DNA from 4 places in the Pantoea sp. X-Soil-TKNS-1211 genome. Region 3 is predicted to be linked to each of the others. Evidence: riboswitches for the same ligand, from Rfam matches in the RefSeq annotation. Region 3 holds a riboswitch; each other region holds the start of a gene.

Region 1 (3,951 bases), on a different replicon from region 3:
GCAGCAGCGCGCAGAAGATTTACTGGAGCAGGATCGCATCGAACAGTTGGTACAGTTGGTCGGTGACAAAAACCAGGTACGGCAAATGATTGCTTCCCACCTCGGTCGCAGCTTCCGTCAGGGCAAACATATTCTGCGCGTGTTGTACTATCGTCCGCTGCCTAACTTGCTACCGGGCTCCCCGCTGCGTCGCTCCGAAACCCACCTGGCGCGACAAATCTTCAGCGGTCTGACGCGGGTAAATGAGGAAAAGGGGGAAATCGAACCTGATATCGCCCACCATTGGCAACAGACGTCGCCGCTACACTGGCGCTTCTTCCTGCGCCCGGCAATTCGTTTTCATCATGGACGTGAGCTGGAGATGGAGGATGTCATCAGCTCGCTGGAGCGCCTGCGCAGCCAGCCGCTGTTTTCCCATCTCGCGAAACTGCACTCCCCTGCGCCATGGACGCTGGATATCCAACTGACACAGCCCGATAACTGGCTACCGTGGCTGCTCGGCAGCGTCAGCGCGATGATCCTGCCGCGCGAATGGCAAACCCAGCGCGACTTCGCCCGGCAGCCGATTGGGACCGGGCCATACAGCGTGGTGCGCAACCAGCAAAGTCAGCTCAAGATTGCTGCCTTTGATGACTACTTCGGCTACCGCGCGCTGATTGATGATGTCTCGATTTGGGTGCTGCCGGAAATCAGCGATGAATTGGTGTATGCCGGGGTGAAATTGCAGGGCGAAACCGCCGATGAAAAATTGGAAGAAAGTCATCTCGAAGAGGGTTGCTATTTTCTGCTGTTTGACCAGCGTTCAGAACAGGGGCGCGATGCCCATTTCCGCCGCTGGGTCAGCTATCTGTTTAACCCGATCGCCTTGCTGAACAACGCCGGAGTGGGTTATCAACGCTATTGGTTCCCGGCTTACGGCCTGCTGCCACGCTGGCACCATCGCCGCGATCTGACCTCCGTCAGTAAACCCGATAACCTGAAACAACTGACCATCAGCTGGTACAGCCACCATGTCGAGCACGAGGGCATCGCCAATGCGCTGCGTCCGCTGTTGGCTGAGCAGGGCATTGAGCTGATTACCCACGAACTGAGCTATGAAGCCTGGTTTAATGGCGAGGGCGAGAGCGACATCTGGCTGGGTAGTGTCAACTTCACCCTACCGCTCGACTACTCGCTGTTCGCTCAGCTGTACGAGCTGCCGCTGATGCAACAATGTATCCCGATTGACTGGCAAAACTCGGCTGAACGTTGGCGCGAAAAAACGCTACCGCTCGCAGAATGGAGTAAACAACTGGTAGACAGTAACTATCTGCACCCGCTGTTCCATCACTGGCTGCTGCTGGAAGGCCAGCGCAGTATGCGTGGTGTACGCATGAATACCCTCGGCTGGTTTGACTTTAAATCCGCCTGGTTTGCCCCGCCGGAGTTGTGAACCTTTCGTCCTGACCCGGAAATGTCTAGAATGAGCCGTTCTCAACGGGGTGCCCTGCGTTACCGGGCTGAGAGAGACCCGTCGAACCTGATCCGGTTAATACCGGCGTAGGGATTTGAGATGCCTCACTGCTCAGATCCTTTGCGACTCAACCTTATCTTCTCCTCAAGGAGCGCAAAGTGTTTAAAAAAGTTCTGCCCGTGCTGTTGTTGGTTGCTGCCCCGGCACTGGCTGCCAAACCGGTACTGACCGTCTACACCTACGATTCGTTCTCTGCTGAGTGGGGACCCGGCCCCGCCGTCAAAAAAGCCTTTGAAGCCCAGTGCGGCTGCGAACTGAAATATGTCGCGCTGGAAGATGGCGTGTCGCTGCTCAACCGCGTGCGGATGGAAGGCAAAAACAGCAAAGCGGATATCGTGCTGGGCCTCGATAACAACCTGGTACAAGCGGCAGAAAAAACCGGCCTGTTTGCCAAAAGCCAGGTGGATACCCGCGCACTCCAGCTGCCGGATGGCTGGCACAACGACACCTTTATCCCATTCGACTATGGCTACTTCGCCTTTGTCTATGACAAAAACAAACTGAAGAACCCGCCGAAAAGCCTGAAAGAACTGGTAGAAAGTCCGGAAAAATGGCGCGTGATCTATGAAGATCCACGTACCAGTACCCCCGGACTGGGCCTGCTGCTGTGGATGCAAAAGGTGTATGGCGACAAAGCACCGGAAGCCTGGCAAAAATTGGCGCAAAAAACCGTCACCGTCACCAAAGGCTGGAGCGAGGCTTATGGCTTGTTCCTGAAAGGCGAAGGCGACCTGGTGCTGAGCTATACCACTTCCCCGGCTTATCACATCATTGAAGAGAAAAAAGAAAACTACGCTGCGGCACCGTTTAGCGAAGGTCATTACTTACAGGTTGAAGTGGCGGCGCAGCTCGCCAGCAGCAAACAACCAAAACTGGCGCAGCAATTTATGCAGTTTATGGTGTCCCCGGACTTCCAGCAGACGATTCCAACCGGAAACTGGATGTATCCGGTGATTAAAAGCGAGCTGCCTGCCGGTTATCAGACGCTAAACGTACCGCAAACGGCGCTGCAGTATAGTCCGACTGAGGTTGCCGACCATCGTGCCGCCTGGATAAGTGCATGGCAACGCGCCGTCAGCCGTTAATTCCCGGCTGGCTGCTACCCGGCAGTTTCACCGCGCTGTTGTTATGCGCGGTGGCGCTGCTGGCGTTTGGCGCACTGCTGATGTCAGCCCCGATCGGTGACTGGCGCGGCCTGCTCAGCGATGATTATCTGCATCATGTGCTGGCGTTCTCCTTCGGGCAGGCGTTGCTGTCGGCCTTGTTCTCGGTCATTCCCGCCATCCCGCTGGCACGCGCCTTGTACCGGCGACGCTTTCCTGGCCGTAATCTGCTGTTACGCCTGTGCGCCATGACGTTGGTGTTACCGGTTCTGGTGGCGGTGTTCGGCTTACTAAGCGTCTATGGCCGCAGCGGCTGGCTGGCCCAGCTGTGCAGCCTGGTGGGGATCGATTATCACTTCTCACCTTATGGCTTGCAGGGCATTCTGCTGGCACACGTGTTCTTCAATCTACCGCTGGCGACACGCATGTTGTTGCAGGCGCAGGAAAGCATTCCGGGCGAGCAGCGTCAGCTGGCGGCCCAGCTTGGACTGCGTGGCTGGAACCTGTTCCATTTGCTTGAATGGCCGTGGTTGCGGCGGCAAATCCTGCCTACCGCCGCGCTAATTTTTATGCTGTGTTTTGCCAGTTTTGCCACCGTGCTCGCACTCGGCGGTGGCCCACAGGCCACCACGCTGGAGCTGGCAATTTATCAGGCGCTGAGTTTTGACTACGATCCTGGCCGCGCGGCCCTGCTGGCACTGCTCCAGTTGGGTTGCTGCCTGCTGTTGGTGTTGCTGAGCCAGCGCTTCAGTAAAGCCATTCCGACCGGGAGCCAACAGATACGCGGCTGGCGCGATCCGCAGGACAGCTGGCGTGCGCGCCTCAGCGATGGCTTATTGATCGGTTTCGCCTTGTTGCTGTTGATCCCGCCTTTACTGGCAGTGGTGACCGATGGTCTGCGTGGCGGCGTGGCCGGGGCGATACAGCAACCTGCCCTGTGGCAGGCCACCTTTACCTCATTACGTATTGCCCTTGGGGCAGGCGTGTTGTGCGTCATTTTTACCCTGATGCTACTGTGGAGCAGTCGCGAGCTACGCCTGCGTCATCACATCATCCCGGCACAGGCGATGGAACTGAGTGGCATGTTGATTCTGGCAATGCCGGGGATTGTGCTGGCGAGCGGCTTTTTCCTGCTGTTCAACGCCACCGTTGGCCTGCCGCAATCTGCTGATGGCCTGGTGATCTTCACTAACGCGCTGATCGCTATCCCTTATGCGATGAAAGTGCTGGAGAACCCGATGCGCGATCTCAGCGCGCGTTACAATCAATTGTGCGCCTCGCTGGGTGTGCAGGGATGGAATCGCCTGCGTCTGATTGAACTGCGCGCGCTGCAAC
Region 2 (3,951 bases), on a different replicon from region 3:
CTATTTCCCGTGCGGGATTTGCGTATCACGGCCGCAGGGGGGCTTTCTGATGTGGATTGAACTACCGGAAGCCTTCGATGCGGTACGCCTGAATACGGAGCTGCGTGCGTCGAAAATTCAGGTGGCGGTTGGCTCGCTATTTTCTGCCTCGGGCAAGTATCGTAACTGCCTGCGTCTCAACTATGCGCTGCCGATCACCGATGCCACCGAACAAGCGATAGCGCTGGTGGGTGCTGCGGTCGAACGCGCAATGATGGCCTGTAGCGGCGCGATTAATCGCGCGGATTTTCCTGGCATCGAGCAAGAAATGGCGCGATAAATCGCGCCGCTACGCCAACAGGGTTTTACGCCGTGACTGTCGGTTCCGCCAGCGCCAGCAACTCATGCGTAGCCGCCAGCCAGTCTGGTGCCTGGGTGATGGCGCTCACCACCGCGATGCTACCTACGCCGGTAGCCAGCACTTCAGGCGCACGCGCCAGTGAAATACCGCCAATGGCTACCGTCGAAATACCCTGCAAACGCTCCAGATGACGTTTCAACTCAGCAATGCCTTGTGGCTCAGACGGCATCTCTTTAGTTTGTGTCGCGAAAATATGCCCCAAGGCGATATACGAGGGGAGCAGCGTCAGCGCCCGATCCAGTTCGGCATCATCATGGGTGGATAAGCCGAGGCGTAAACCTGCCTGGCGAATCGCCTCCAGATCGGCTACATCAAGATCTTCTTGTCCAAGATGGACACCATAAGCGTTATAGCGAATCGCTAAGCGCCAGTAATCATTGATAAACAGGCGAGCACGATACTTTTTGCCGAGTGCGATAGCATCACGCACCGCCTCTTCGACTTCATGGTCTTCGCAATCTTTAATTCGTAGCTGAATGGTGCGTACACCCGCTTCCAGCAAACGGGCAATCCACTCAACGCTATCGACAACCGGATACAGCCCTAAACGCGGGGCGGTACTGGGGAAGGGGGCGGTCATACATTTTCCTCTTTCAGGGCATCGACGGCATGATACAGCTCACCGCCACGGCTGCGGAAGGCATCGGACATCTGCGCCATGCCAATTTCAATCGGCTGGGCTTCAGCCTGTTGGCGGGCGGCAAACTCACGCACTTCCTGGGTGATTTTCATGGAGCAGAATTTCGGGCCACACATGGAGCAGAAATGCGCCACTTTGCCCGACTCCTGCGGTAGCGTTTCGTCGTGATAAGCGCGGGCGGTGTGCGGATCCAGTGCGAGGTTGAACTGATCTTCCCAGCGGAACTCGAATCGCGCTTTCGACATGGCGTTATCACGGATCTGAGCGCCGGGATGGCCTTTCGCCAGATCGGCAGCATGTGCCGCAATTTTATAGGTGATCAGCCCCTGCTTCACATCTTCCTTATTGGGCAGACCCAGATGCTCTTTGGGGGTGACGTAGCACAGCATCGCGCAGCCGAACCAGCCAATCATCGCAGCACCAATGCCGGAAGTGAAATGATCGTAGCCGGGGGCGATATCGGTGGTCAGCGGGCCAAGGGTATAGAAGGGGGCTTCGTGGCAATGTTCCAGCTGCTCGGTCATATTGCGGCGAATCATCTGCATCGGCACATGGCCCGGACCTTCGATCATCACCTGCACATCATATTCCCAGGCCAGTTTTGTCAGTTCACCTAGCGTGTGCAACTCAGCAAATTGCGCTGTATCGTTGGCATCCTGAATCGAACCCGGACGCAGCCCATCCCCCAGCGACAGCGCAACATCATAGGCAGCGCAGATCTCACAAATCTCACGAAAGTGCAGGTACAGGAAGCTTTCCTGATGATGCGACAGGCACCACTTCGCCATGATCGAACCGCCACGCGAAACGATGCCGGTCAGACGCTTCGCCGTCATCGGCACATAACGCAGCAGCACACCGGCGTGGATGGTGAAGTAGTCCACGCCTTGCTCGGCCTGCTCCAGCAAGGTGTCACGGAAGATCTCCCAATTCAAATCTTCCGCAATGCCGTTCACTTTCTCCAGCGCCTGATAAATCGGTACGGTGCCAATCGGCACCGGGCTGTTACGCAAAATCCACTCACGTGTTTCGTGAATATAACGGCCCGTCGAGAGGTCCATCACCGTGTCGGCTCCCCAGCGTGTTGACCACACCAGCTTTTCCACTTCCTCTTCAATCGAGGAGCTGACCGCCGAGTTGCCGATGTTGGCATTCACTTTAACCAGAAAGTTGCGGCCAATGATCATCGGCTCAGATTCAGGGTGGTTGATGTTGGACGGGATGATGGCACGCCCTGCGGCGACTTCCTGGCGCACAAATTCAGCGGTGATATCCTCCGGCAGGTGCGCGCCAAAACTGTGGCCTGGATGCTGTTGCAGCAATACCTCGCCACGGATACGCTCGCGTCCCATATTTTCACGCAACGCAATAAACTCCATTTCGGGGGTAATGATGCCCTGACGTGCATAGTGAAGTTGGGTGACGCAGCGACCGGATTTGGCGCGTCGCGGCTGGGGCAAATGTTCAAACCGCAGGTGATCCAGCCCCTCATCCGCCAGGCGCTGCTGAGTATAGTCGGAGCTGAGTTGGTCGATGGTTTCACTGTCCCCGCGTTCAGCGATCCACTCCGCACGCAGTTTGGCCAGTCCTTGATGGACATCAATCGTTGCTTGCGGATCGCCGTAAGCGCCCGCCGTGTCGTACACCGGCACCGGCTCGTTGGTTTCGTATTGCGGATTGTCTTTGCTGCCGCCGATCAGGGTCGGACTAAGCTGAATCTCCCGCATCGGTACGCGAATATCAGCACGGCTGCCGGTGATCCAGATGCGTGTTGAGTTTGGGAAAGCGGTGCCTTGTAGGGAATCAATAAATTCTTGCGCCTGGGCGCGTTGTTCACGACGAGACGTTTTTGCGACAGACATAGCAAGTTTCCTGTAAATGATGGAAGTTGCTTGTCCGGAGTCCGGAAGGAGTAACAGAAACGGCGCACGCACCGACTGTGATATTTACTCTTGTTCCCTTCGCAGGTACTAACCTGATCAGGTTCCGCGGATCCCGAATTAACGGTCTCAGCCCAAGTGGGCACTCCGACAAGAAAATAGTTACGGTGTTAAACCGTAAAACAGATAAAGCCCTCGTAGCATAGAAGGGCTTTTTACGAATAACAAGTCTTTTACAAATGCAGGATTCTACGCAGGACGGGCAATGATGCTTTCATTTGCCACCGGCGTGCGTGCCAGCTGATTATCCCACGCCAGATGCACCAGCTTGTCTTCCAGCGTGAAACGTGACTCCAGCACTTCCCCCACTTCAGACAAGGCTTGCTGAAAGGTGGCGCAGTTATCATCGGTGATGGCCTGTTGCAGATGACCGTCATACAGCTGCATCATTCGTTCGGTATTCGCCTCCAGTAGCGGATAAATCTGTGCGGCGGCAATTAGGGGGCTGTCACCCTGCATCTCATTGATAATCCGCTCATAAATACTGAAATGACCAACGGAAAGATAATCCACCAGGTTGTGGCAAAACGCATCCAACGCCTGCTCATCAAGGGCGCTTAAGGCGTCTTTTTTTGGCTTCATGCCAATCAACTGATAATAGTTAACCAGCAGCTGACGACGCGCGTGTAGCCATGAATCGACCAATTCGTTACCGCGGCCTACACGCTCGGTCAGGTCGTCTAACTGAGTAAGCATACGAGGCTCCATGTGGGTTATAGTGGTTCATTCCGCGAATAGACGCTAAGGATGACGATTTAAATGCAACGTGAGATCTCAAGCGTAGACGCTGGCTGGTGGATTGTCAGCTATGAACAAAAACTTTGGCTGCCGCAGGGTGAGTTGCCGCACGGTGTTGCAGAACAGTATGGCCTGACAGGCAGCAGCGGCATGGTGATTGGCGAATGGCAGGGTGAAAATGTCTGGCTGATCCGTGAGGCACGTCCTGACAATATGGGTTCAGTTCGGCAGTT
Region 3 (3,951 bases):
TTGATTGCGGCGTTAGATAGTGTGGTGCAAGGCTACGTGTTACGCCGCAGCGCCCAGCCGCTGGTGGTGCCGGGGCATTTTTCTCATGATGGTGGCATGCGCGGTGCGGCGCTGTTGGCAAAATAAAACAGGTGAGTTTGTATTGACTCGTAGCGGCGCGATTTATCGTGCATTCGGTTCGCTATCATAATGTCAAAGGCGCGCGATAAATCGCGCCGCTACGGAATATAGCTACGATTAAGCCAGCTTCTGCTGCAAAAACGCCATAAACATCCGGTTGACTTCGCTGCGCTGGCGATGCTGTGGATACAACGCATTCAGGCTCAATGAGGAAGGATGCCAGTCATCCAGCACCGTCACTAAATCCCCACTGGCAAGGGCCGGGGCGACGATAAATTCGGGTAACAGAATCAGCCCCAACCCGGCCATCGCGGCATCACGCAGCATCTCCCCGTTGTTGCTGACCATTGGTCCCTGCACGTTAATCACTTCACGTTGTTCCCCCCGAAACAGTTCCCAGCCAGTCTGACTTTCTCGGCCATAGCGCAGGCAGGCGTGATCGAGCAGATCTTCAGGTTTGCGTGGCGCGTCGGCCCCTTGCAGATAGCGCGGGCTGGCGCAGATCACCCGGCGAAACTCACCCAATTTTTTGGCAATCAACGTTGAGTCGGGCAGGGTGCCGATGCGAATTGCCATATCAAAACCTTCGCCAATCATATCGACATAGCGATCCGCCAGTTCCACCTGGAATTGCAACGCGGGATGCAGGCTGAGGAATTCAGCGATATAGGGTGAAAGATGGCTGATACCAAAGGACATCGGTACGCTAAGACGAAAACTTCCCTGGAGTACCTGACGGCGTCCCGATACCGCCAACTCCGCTTCCTGTACATCATCCAGAATGCGCTGCGCATGACGGGCAAACAGCTGGCCGTTATCCGTTACCGACAGTTTGCGCGTGTTGCGATTAAGTAAGCGCGCGCCCAGTGACTCCTCCAGCGCGGCGATGCGGCGGCTGACGTATTGCTTGGACAGCATCAACTGCTCGGCGGCAGCGGTGAAGTTGCCGGCTTTAATCACGGCGACATAAATGCGCAGGTCATCTATCTGCATATTGTCCACTTATTGGTGACAGTCATTGTCAGTGTAACGCATTGTTGAGCGTTTCAGTTTACGTATACTGAGTCTCATCAGGAAGCGAAATCGTCTTCCGCTAACAAATTTGAGGAGCAGACCATGATTGAACAAAGATTGTCAGCCCAGCGCGGCCTCGGTGACCACGGCTGGTTGCATTCACGCCATACTTTCTCGTTTGCCAACTATTGGGACCCGAAACAGACTGGTTTCTCGGATTTACTGGTGATTAACGATGACCAGGTGGCACCGGGTCGTGGTTTTGGTGCACACCCGCACAGCAACATGGAGATCATCTCTTATGTGCTGGAAGGGGCGCTGGAGCATAAAGACTCTATGGGCACCGGTTCGGTAATTGTCCCCGGTGACGTGCAGCTGATGAGCGCCGGTAGTGGCGTGACGCATAGCGAGTTTAACCACTCGAAAGCGGAAAGCGTGCATTTCCTGCAAATCTGGATCGTACCGGCAGAACGTGGCACCCAGCCTGGCTACCAGCAGATTTCGGTAGCAGAAGGTGACAAACGTGGTCAGTTGCGTCTGATTGTGTCGCCGGCAGGTGATGCCGGTTCGCTCAGTGTCCGTCAGGATATCCGCATCTATGCTGGACTGTTTGATGGTGCCGAGCAGCAGACCTTTGCGCTGGATGCCGACCGCTATGCCTATATTCATGTGGCGAGTGGCAGCATTGAAGTGAACGGCGTGGTGTTTAACGCCGGGGACGGCGCACGCGTACGCAACGAAACCGCGCTGCAATTCGCCAACGGCAAAGATGCGGAAGTGTTGTTGTTTGATCTGCGCCCGCTGGAAGTGAATCATCCGCAGCGTTAAACAATATGGGAGGCCTGTTGGCCTCCTTTCTTCTTCAATTGCGCGATAAATCGTGCCGCTAAACCCATTCCATTCCCCGCACAATCCGTAGCAGCGCGATTTATCGCGCGGGTTTTGACCTTCAGCAATCTCCACCCGTAAGGTGCGATGTTTACAACAACAACGCGGCAGAGGCCAGTCGTTGCATGATATCAAAATCCCGCTGCTCATCTGGCATCGCTATTCCTGGTTTGCCTGATGCTTCAGGGGCAGAACACCACCCATAAAATAATCACGCCGAACACGCACACCAGAATGGCTGAAATGATTGAATCAGCACACATATTTTATCTGCCGGATTTCAGGATGAAGAGAGGAGGATACGCGCAAATCGTGGAGAAAAATGGGTGATCCTGAAACAGGGAATTTTTAAAGGTTAGCCTTTGTTGCCAGTCTTACACTTGACGAAGCCTGGCTGCTGCAATACAAATAGACGCGTCGGGGGAGTCTCGCCCAAGAGACTGAGAGGCTAAAAGCGCACTGCGCGGCTTAGCGACCCTTTGAACCTGACCCAGTTGATACTGGCGTAGGAAGACTGACAGCCTGCCATTTTGGCTGTCTGACAACGGGACGCTTTTCCGTCGCGCGTGTCATTTCCCTCCTCCTGTATCCGGGTCTCAGTGCGAAAACTGAGAGGCCGATATGAATGCTCCCCGTTGTATTCCGGAACACCCGCTATGAGTCGCTGGTCGATATTAGGCAGCGGCGTGGCGGGCCTGTGCGTAGCGACCTTACTCGCTGAACGCGGTGAACAACTTGAAGTGATTAGCGATGAATCGCGGCAGCCCGCCTCGTGGTTTGCCGGTGGCATGCTCGCGCCCTGGTGCGAAGCAGAAAGCGCACCGCGTGCTGTCATCGATCTTGGTCAACATTCCGCCACCTGGTGGCAGCAGCGTGTCAGCAGCGTTGAACATCAGGGCACGTTGGTGGTGGCTCCGCCGCGTGATAGCCAGGAACTGAACCGCTTTGCGCGCATGACCGAACAACATCAATGGATTGATCCGGCAGAAGTGGAACCGGCTCTCGCCGGACGCTTTGCCCGTGGCCTGTTTTTTGCCCGCGAAGCGCATCTCGATCCCCGTTTGGCGCTGAACGAAATGCGTGAGAAATTGCAGCAGCGCGGGGGGGCTTTTCACCACGGGAAACCGTCGGGGCAAGTGATCGACTGTCGTGGGATCCATGCGGCAGCGGCGTTGCCACGCCTGCGGGCGGTGCGCGGTGAAATGCTGATTTTGCATAGCGATGAGGTGCGCTTCTCGCGCCCGATTCGTCTGCTGCATCCGCGCTTTCCTTGCTATCTGGTGCCGCGTCGCGCGGGTCATTTTATGCTCGGTGCAACCATGGTCGAGAGCCATGACGCCAGCCCGATCAGCGCCCGCGCCATGATGGAGCTGCTCAGCGCTGCCTGGGCCATCCATCCGGCGCTGGCCGAAGCGCGCATTATCGAAAGCGCCAGCGGTTTGCGTCCGGCCTACCCGGCCAATCTGCCGGAAATCCACTATCAAAACGGCTCGTTTTACCTCAACGGTATGTACCGCCACGGCTTCCTCCTGGCCCCGCTAATGGCGGAGCAACTGATGCAGCGCTTAACCTCGGAACAACTTCATGAATATTCAGCTTAACGGCCGCCCGGTGCTGACTGCTGCTCGCACCCTGAGCGAACTGCTGCGCGAACAGCACATTGATGCCGCCTGCGTGGCAACTGCCTTCAATGGCAATTTTGTTCCCAAATCCCAGTACGACAGCCAGCAACTGACAGAAGGCTGTCAATTGGAAGTGCTATCACCGATGCAGGGAGGCTAATCATGTTTTATGGCTTTGAACCCCAGTCACGTTTTCTGCTCGGCACCGCAGGTTATCCCTCGCCTGCGATTTTACAGCAGGCGATTGCGGCGGCGGGTAGCGAAATCATTACCGTCAGTCTGCGGCGTGAAGGCACAGCCGGTGCTG
Region 4 (3,951 bases), on a different replicon from region 3:
ACCGCCATTATTCTCCGCCATTTTCTGCTTCACGATATCTGCGCCAATGGTGGCGGCCAGATGGTTGGCCTGGCCGGTTAAATCGGCACTGGCATGGTAATCCACGCCATCTTTCTTAAAGCCGTTATTGCGCAGGTAGGCCCACAGCACCGTCACCATGCCCAGTTCATGCGCACGTTCAAACGCGGCGGAGATTTCTTCAATCTGCCGACGCGATTGCTCAGAGCCAAAGTAGATGGTAGCCCCGACCGCAATGGCACCCATATTGAACGCCTGCTCGACGCTGGCGTACAGCGTCTGGTCGTATTGCGTCGGATAGCTCAGCGTCTCATTGTGGTTCAGCTTCACCATAAATGGGATTCTGTGCGCATAACGCCGCGCAACCGAGGCCAGTACGCCATAGGTCGAGGCAACGCAGTTGCAGCCCGCTTCAATTGCCAGCTCAACAATATTTTTCGGGTCGAAGTAGTGGGGATTGGCAGCAAACGAGGCCCCAGCGGAATGCTCGACACCCTGATCCACTGGCAGAATCGACAGATAACCGGTGCCCGCCAGGCGGCCGGTGTTGTACAGCGTTTGCATATTACGTAATACCACAGGAGAACGATTGTTATCGGTCATAACGCGATCAACATAATCCGCGCCCGGTAAATAAAGGCTTTCCGCTGGAATGGTCATACAGCGATGTTGAAGAAGGCTATCCGCTTCTTTGCCCAATAACTGAACGATGTCCGTCATACTGACTCCTGATAAATGGCTGGATTGGAACCGGCACCTGCCGATTCGCCCCCAACAGCCTGGACCGGGATCCGCCAGGCTGGCAAATTGCTGACTCCATTTTTCAGACAGATGCGCAGGCAAAAAATGGCAATTCGGCGTTACGCCCTACCACCACCGATGAAAATGGTGCACCGGCCCAATACCTTTCCCTACCTCCAGAGAATCCGCATGCAATAGCGCCTGTTGCAACCACGCTTTGGCCTCGGACAATGTCGCCGCCCAGTCATCATGGCGCGGACGCAATGCCGCCAGCGCGGCCGACAGTGAACAACCGGTGCCGTGCGTGTGGCGAGTGTTGACGCGCGGTGCGGTAAAACGCTGGCGTCCGTTGCGAGTGATAAGCCAGTCGGGACTTTCCGCATCACTCAGATGTCCCCCCTTCATCAGTACCGCTTCACAGCCGAGATCGAGCAACGCATCACCCTGCATCAGCATCGTCTTCTCATCCTGCGCCACGCTGCGGCCAAGCAGTGCCGCCGCTTCCGGCAAGTTTGGCGTGATCAGCGAAACCTGTGGCAACAACAGCTCGCGCAGACTGGCGATAGCGTCGGGTGACAACAAAGCATCACCACTTTTCGCAATCATCACGGTATCCAAAACCACGAACGGCAGGCTGGCACGCTTCAGCTTGTCAGCAACAATTTCCACCACCGCCGTTTCCGCCAGCATGCCGATTTTCGCGCTGTCGATACGCACATCGTCGAGTACCGAATCCAGCTGCGCCCCGACAAAATCAGGTTCGATACGATAGACCGACTGCACGCCACAGGTATTCTGGGCCACCAGCGCAGTGATCACGCTGGTGCCGTAGGCGCCCAGCGCGGAGAAAGCTTTGAGATCAGCCTGAATCCCTGCGCCACCGCTCGGATCGGTTCCGGCAATGGTCAACGCGTTGATGCGTTTCATGGTGCCACCTCCAGCGTCCACAACGCATCAAGAAAAGCGGCCACAAAGCTGCCTGGCCCCGGCGCCTGACGCGCCGCCCTTTCGCCAGCCAGCGACATGACACGACAGGCGGCCGCCACATGTTGCAGACGTTCTCCCGGCAGGCTGGCAAACGCCGCTACCACTGCCGACAACGCGCAGCCTGTCCCCACCACGCGTGTCATCAGCGGACTACCACCGGGGATGGCAAAAGTTTGCTGGCCATCGGTGACGTAATCCACTTCTCCGGTGACCGCCACAATGCTGTGGTATTCACGTGCCAGTTGTTGTGCGGCACTGATCGCGGCATCGGCCTGATGCACACTGTCCACACCACGCCCGCCTGCCGCCTGATTCGCGAGGGCAAGGATCTCCGACGCATTGCCACGAATCGCCGCCGGTTGCTGATTTAATAGTTGCTGGCAAAATTCGGTGCGCAGGGTTAATGCACCGACTGCGACCGGGTCGAGCGTCCAGGGGGTAGCGGCACGATTTGCCACCTCAACCGCAGCCAGCATGGCGATGCTGCGCTCGCGTGTCAGGGTGCCAACGTTAATCAGCAGCGCATCGGCAAAACTGCTGAACTGCGCGGCCTCGTCAGCGTCGATCACCATGGCAGGTGAGGCCCGCAGCGCCAACAACACATTGGCGGTAAAGGTCTGCACCACGTCATTGGTCATGCAGTGCACTAACGGTGCATGCTGATGAAGTAATTGAAGCGATTGCGCGAGCTGCGCGGGGGAAAGAAGGTCAGGTTGTTTCATAAGGCTCCCAACCGGCGATCAAGAAGGCGAATGCGGTCAGGCATCTGACTTCCCTACGCTGGCATTAATCCAGATCAGGTTCGAAGGGTATTTCTCAGCCGTGAACGGCACCCCTAGTCATTGATAAATCGTTAACGTACCCATCGTGCAGGTCGCTCACCGGATCATAAGGGAGTTGCTCAGCACTGTAAACCGTCGGACCTACAGCAATAAAAAACCCCGCAGAACGGGGTTAGTCAGATACCGGGTACAGGCAATTTATTTACGCAGATACTGATTCAGATACTGCTTAACTTTCTCAGTGCCATTACCTACGTTGGCAACGGCAGTGCGTAATTGTGTCGCGCTGACCTCCAGGGTATGCGTCCAATACTCAACTTCCCAGGTTTCACTGAGACTAATAAAGCGTTTGTCTTCCGGTTGTTTTCTCTTTAAATCATCAGCCATTTTGCAGCTCCTGAGGTTAATTCTGAAAACATGACTATCGCTTCTTAAGGAGAGTAACTGGTTAGCTTTACCGAAGGACGTTAGTAGTTCGATGACAGCGTACCGCCTCCCGCTTAAGTCCAGGAGCCAGCACAATGCTGGCTACCGGAAAAAATCCTAGCCAAATTGGTTGATGAGATCAAGGTATAGTGACTATACCAAAGAACAACAGAGTAAAACTTTTCAACCACACTTCATGGCTGAACGTTGTCTTACCTTTTTTGTAAATCAGCAGGATTAATGACTGAGCAACAAATAATCACCAAAAAAACAACAAACATAAATATATGATATAAAACAATAAAATTCTTATTTTGCGTTCTGCATCATAAATCGTACTCAACAAGATTGATAATTCGCGCCGCAAAAAATAGCATCTCACCACTGGTTACATGAAGTAACAGTTACAAATACGCATCATCATAACTGGAATTATCACGGAGGATTCATTATGCATCGGACTGTGCGCACGTCTTTATCTTCAGCTATTGCGGCTACGTTGCTCGCCACATCGTTTGTCCCTGTCGCCCCAGCTCTGGCAGCAGGCTTCATTGATGATTCATCCCTCACCGGTGGCCTCTATTACTGGCAACGCCAGCGTGATCGTAAAGAGATGGACCCACAACACGGTCAGTACGGCCAATATGATGCCAATCTGCATCATGCGACAGGCAATGCCAGCCTCGATTTTTCGTCTGGCTACCTGGCAAACTTTATCGGTCTTGACCTCGCTGCTTTTGGTGCGTTGGAGCTGACTAACGGCGGCCCGGCCGCACCCAACGAAATTGGTTTCAGTGACGCCAGCAACCGCTGGGATGAAAAATGGACCGGCGACAAAAGCGGTGTCAGCCTGTACAAAGCCGCGCTAAAAACCCAATGGCAGGATTACTGGCTGCGTGCCGGTTATCTGCAACCCACCGGTCAGACGCTACTGGCACCACACTGGAGCTTCCTGCCGGGAACGTATCGGGGAGTGGAAGCCGGAACTACTTATGAT

The links. Region 3 has a riboswitch for thiamine pyrophosphate ahead of AC6I8W_RS22745 (FAD-dependent oxidoreductase). Riboswitches for the same ligand answer to the same signal wherever they lie in the genome.
Region 1: linked by a shared signal. The riboswitch ahead of thiB (thiamine ABC transporter substrate binding subunit) and the one ahead of AC6I8W_RS22745 (FAD-dependent oxidoreductase) in region 3 are both predicted to bind thiamine pyrophosphate.
Region 2: linked by a shared signal. The riboswitch ahead of thiC (phosphomethylpyrimidine synthase ThiC) and the one ahead of AC6I8W_RS22745 (FAD-dependent oxidoreductase) in region 3 are both predicted to bind thiamine pyrophosphate.
Region 4: linked by a shared signal. The riboswitch ahead of thiM (hydroxyethylthiazole kinase) and the one ahead of AC6I8W_RS22745 (FAD-dependent oxidoreductase) in region 3 are both predicted to bind thiamine pyrophosphate.

What each region holds. Positions count from the first base shown of each region.
Region 1 is NZ_AP035953.1:771,988-775,938, reverse strand. It holds gene sgrR (HTH-type transcriptional regulator SgrR) at 1-1,432, shown strand, start outside; TPP riboswitch at 1,468-1,564, shown strand; gene thiB (thiamine ABC transporter substrate binding subunit) at 1,612-2,598, shown strand; gene thiP (thiamine/thiamine pyrophosphate ABC transporter permease ThiP) at 2,574-3,951, shown strand, end outside.
Region 2 is NZ_AP035953.1:272,334-276,284, forward strand. It holds gene AC6I8W_RS01205 (aminotransferase-like domain-containing protein) at 1-319, shown strand, start outside; gene thiE (thiamine phosphate synthase) at 345-980, opposite strand; gene thiC (phosphomethylpyrimidine synthase ThiC) at 977-2,902, opposite strand; TPP riboswitch at 2,980-3,080, opposite strand; gene rsd (sigma D regulator) at 3,170-3,676, opposite strand; gene nudC (NAD(+) diphosphatase) at 3,740-3,951, shown strand, end outside.
Region 3 is NZ_AP035954.1:506,614-510,564, reverse strand. It holds gene AC6I8W_RS22760 (ROK family protein) at 1-126, shown strand, start outside; gene AC6I8W_RS22755 (LysR family transcriptional regulator) at 238-1,113, opposite strand; gene AC6I8W_RS22750 (pirin family protein) at 1,237-1,962, shown strand; TPP riboswitch at 2,432-2,551, shown strand; gene AC6I8W_RS22745 (FAD-dependent oxidoreductase) at 2,679-3,623, shown strand; gene thiS (sulfur carrier protein ThiS) at 3,607-3,804, shown strand; gene AC6I8W_RS22735 (thiazole synthase) at 3,807-3,951, shown strand, end outside.
Region 4 is NZ_AP035953.1:2,947,268-2,951,218, forward strand. It holds gene fbaB (class I fructose-bisphosphate aldolase) at 1-738, opposite strand, end outside; gene thiD (bifunctional hydroxymethylpyrimidine kinase/phosphomethylpyrimidine kinase) at 886-1,686, opposite strand; gene thiM (hydroxyethylthiazole kinase) at 1,683-2,468, opposite strand; TPP riboswitch at 2,502-2,593, opposite strand; gene AC6I8W_RS13980 (DUF3606 domain-containing protein) at 2,727-2,915, opposite strand; gene chiP (chitoporin ChiP) at 3,406-3,951, shown strand, end outside.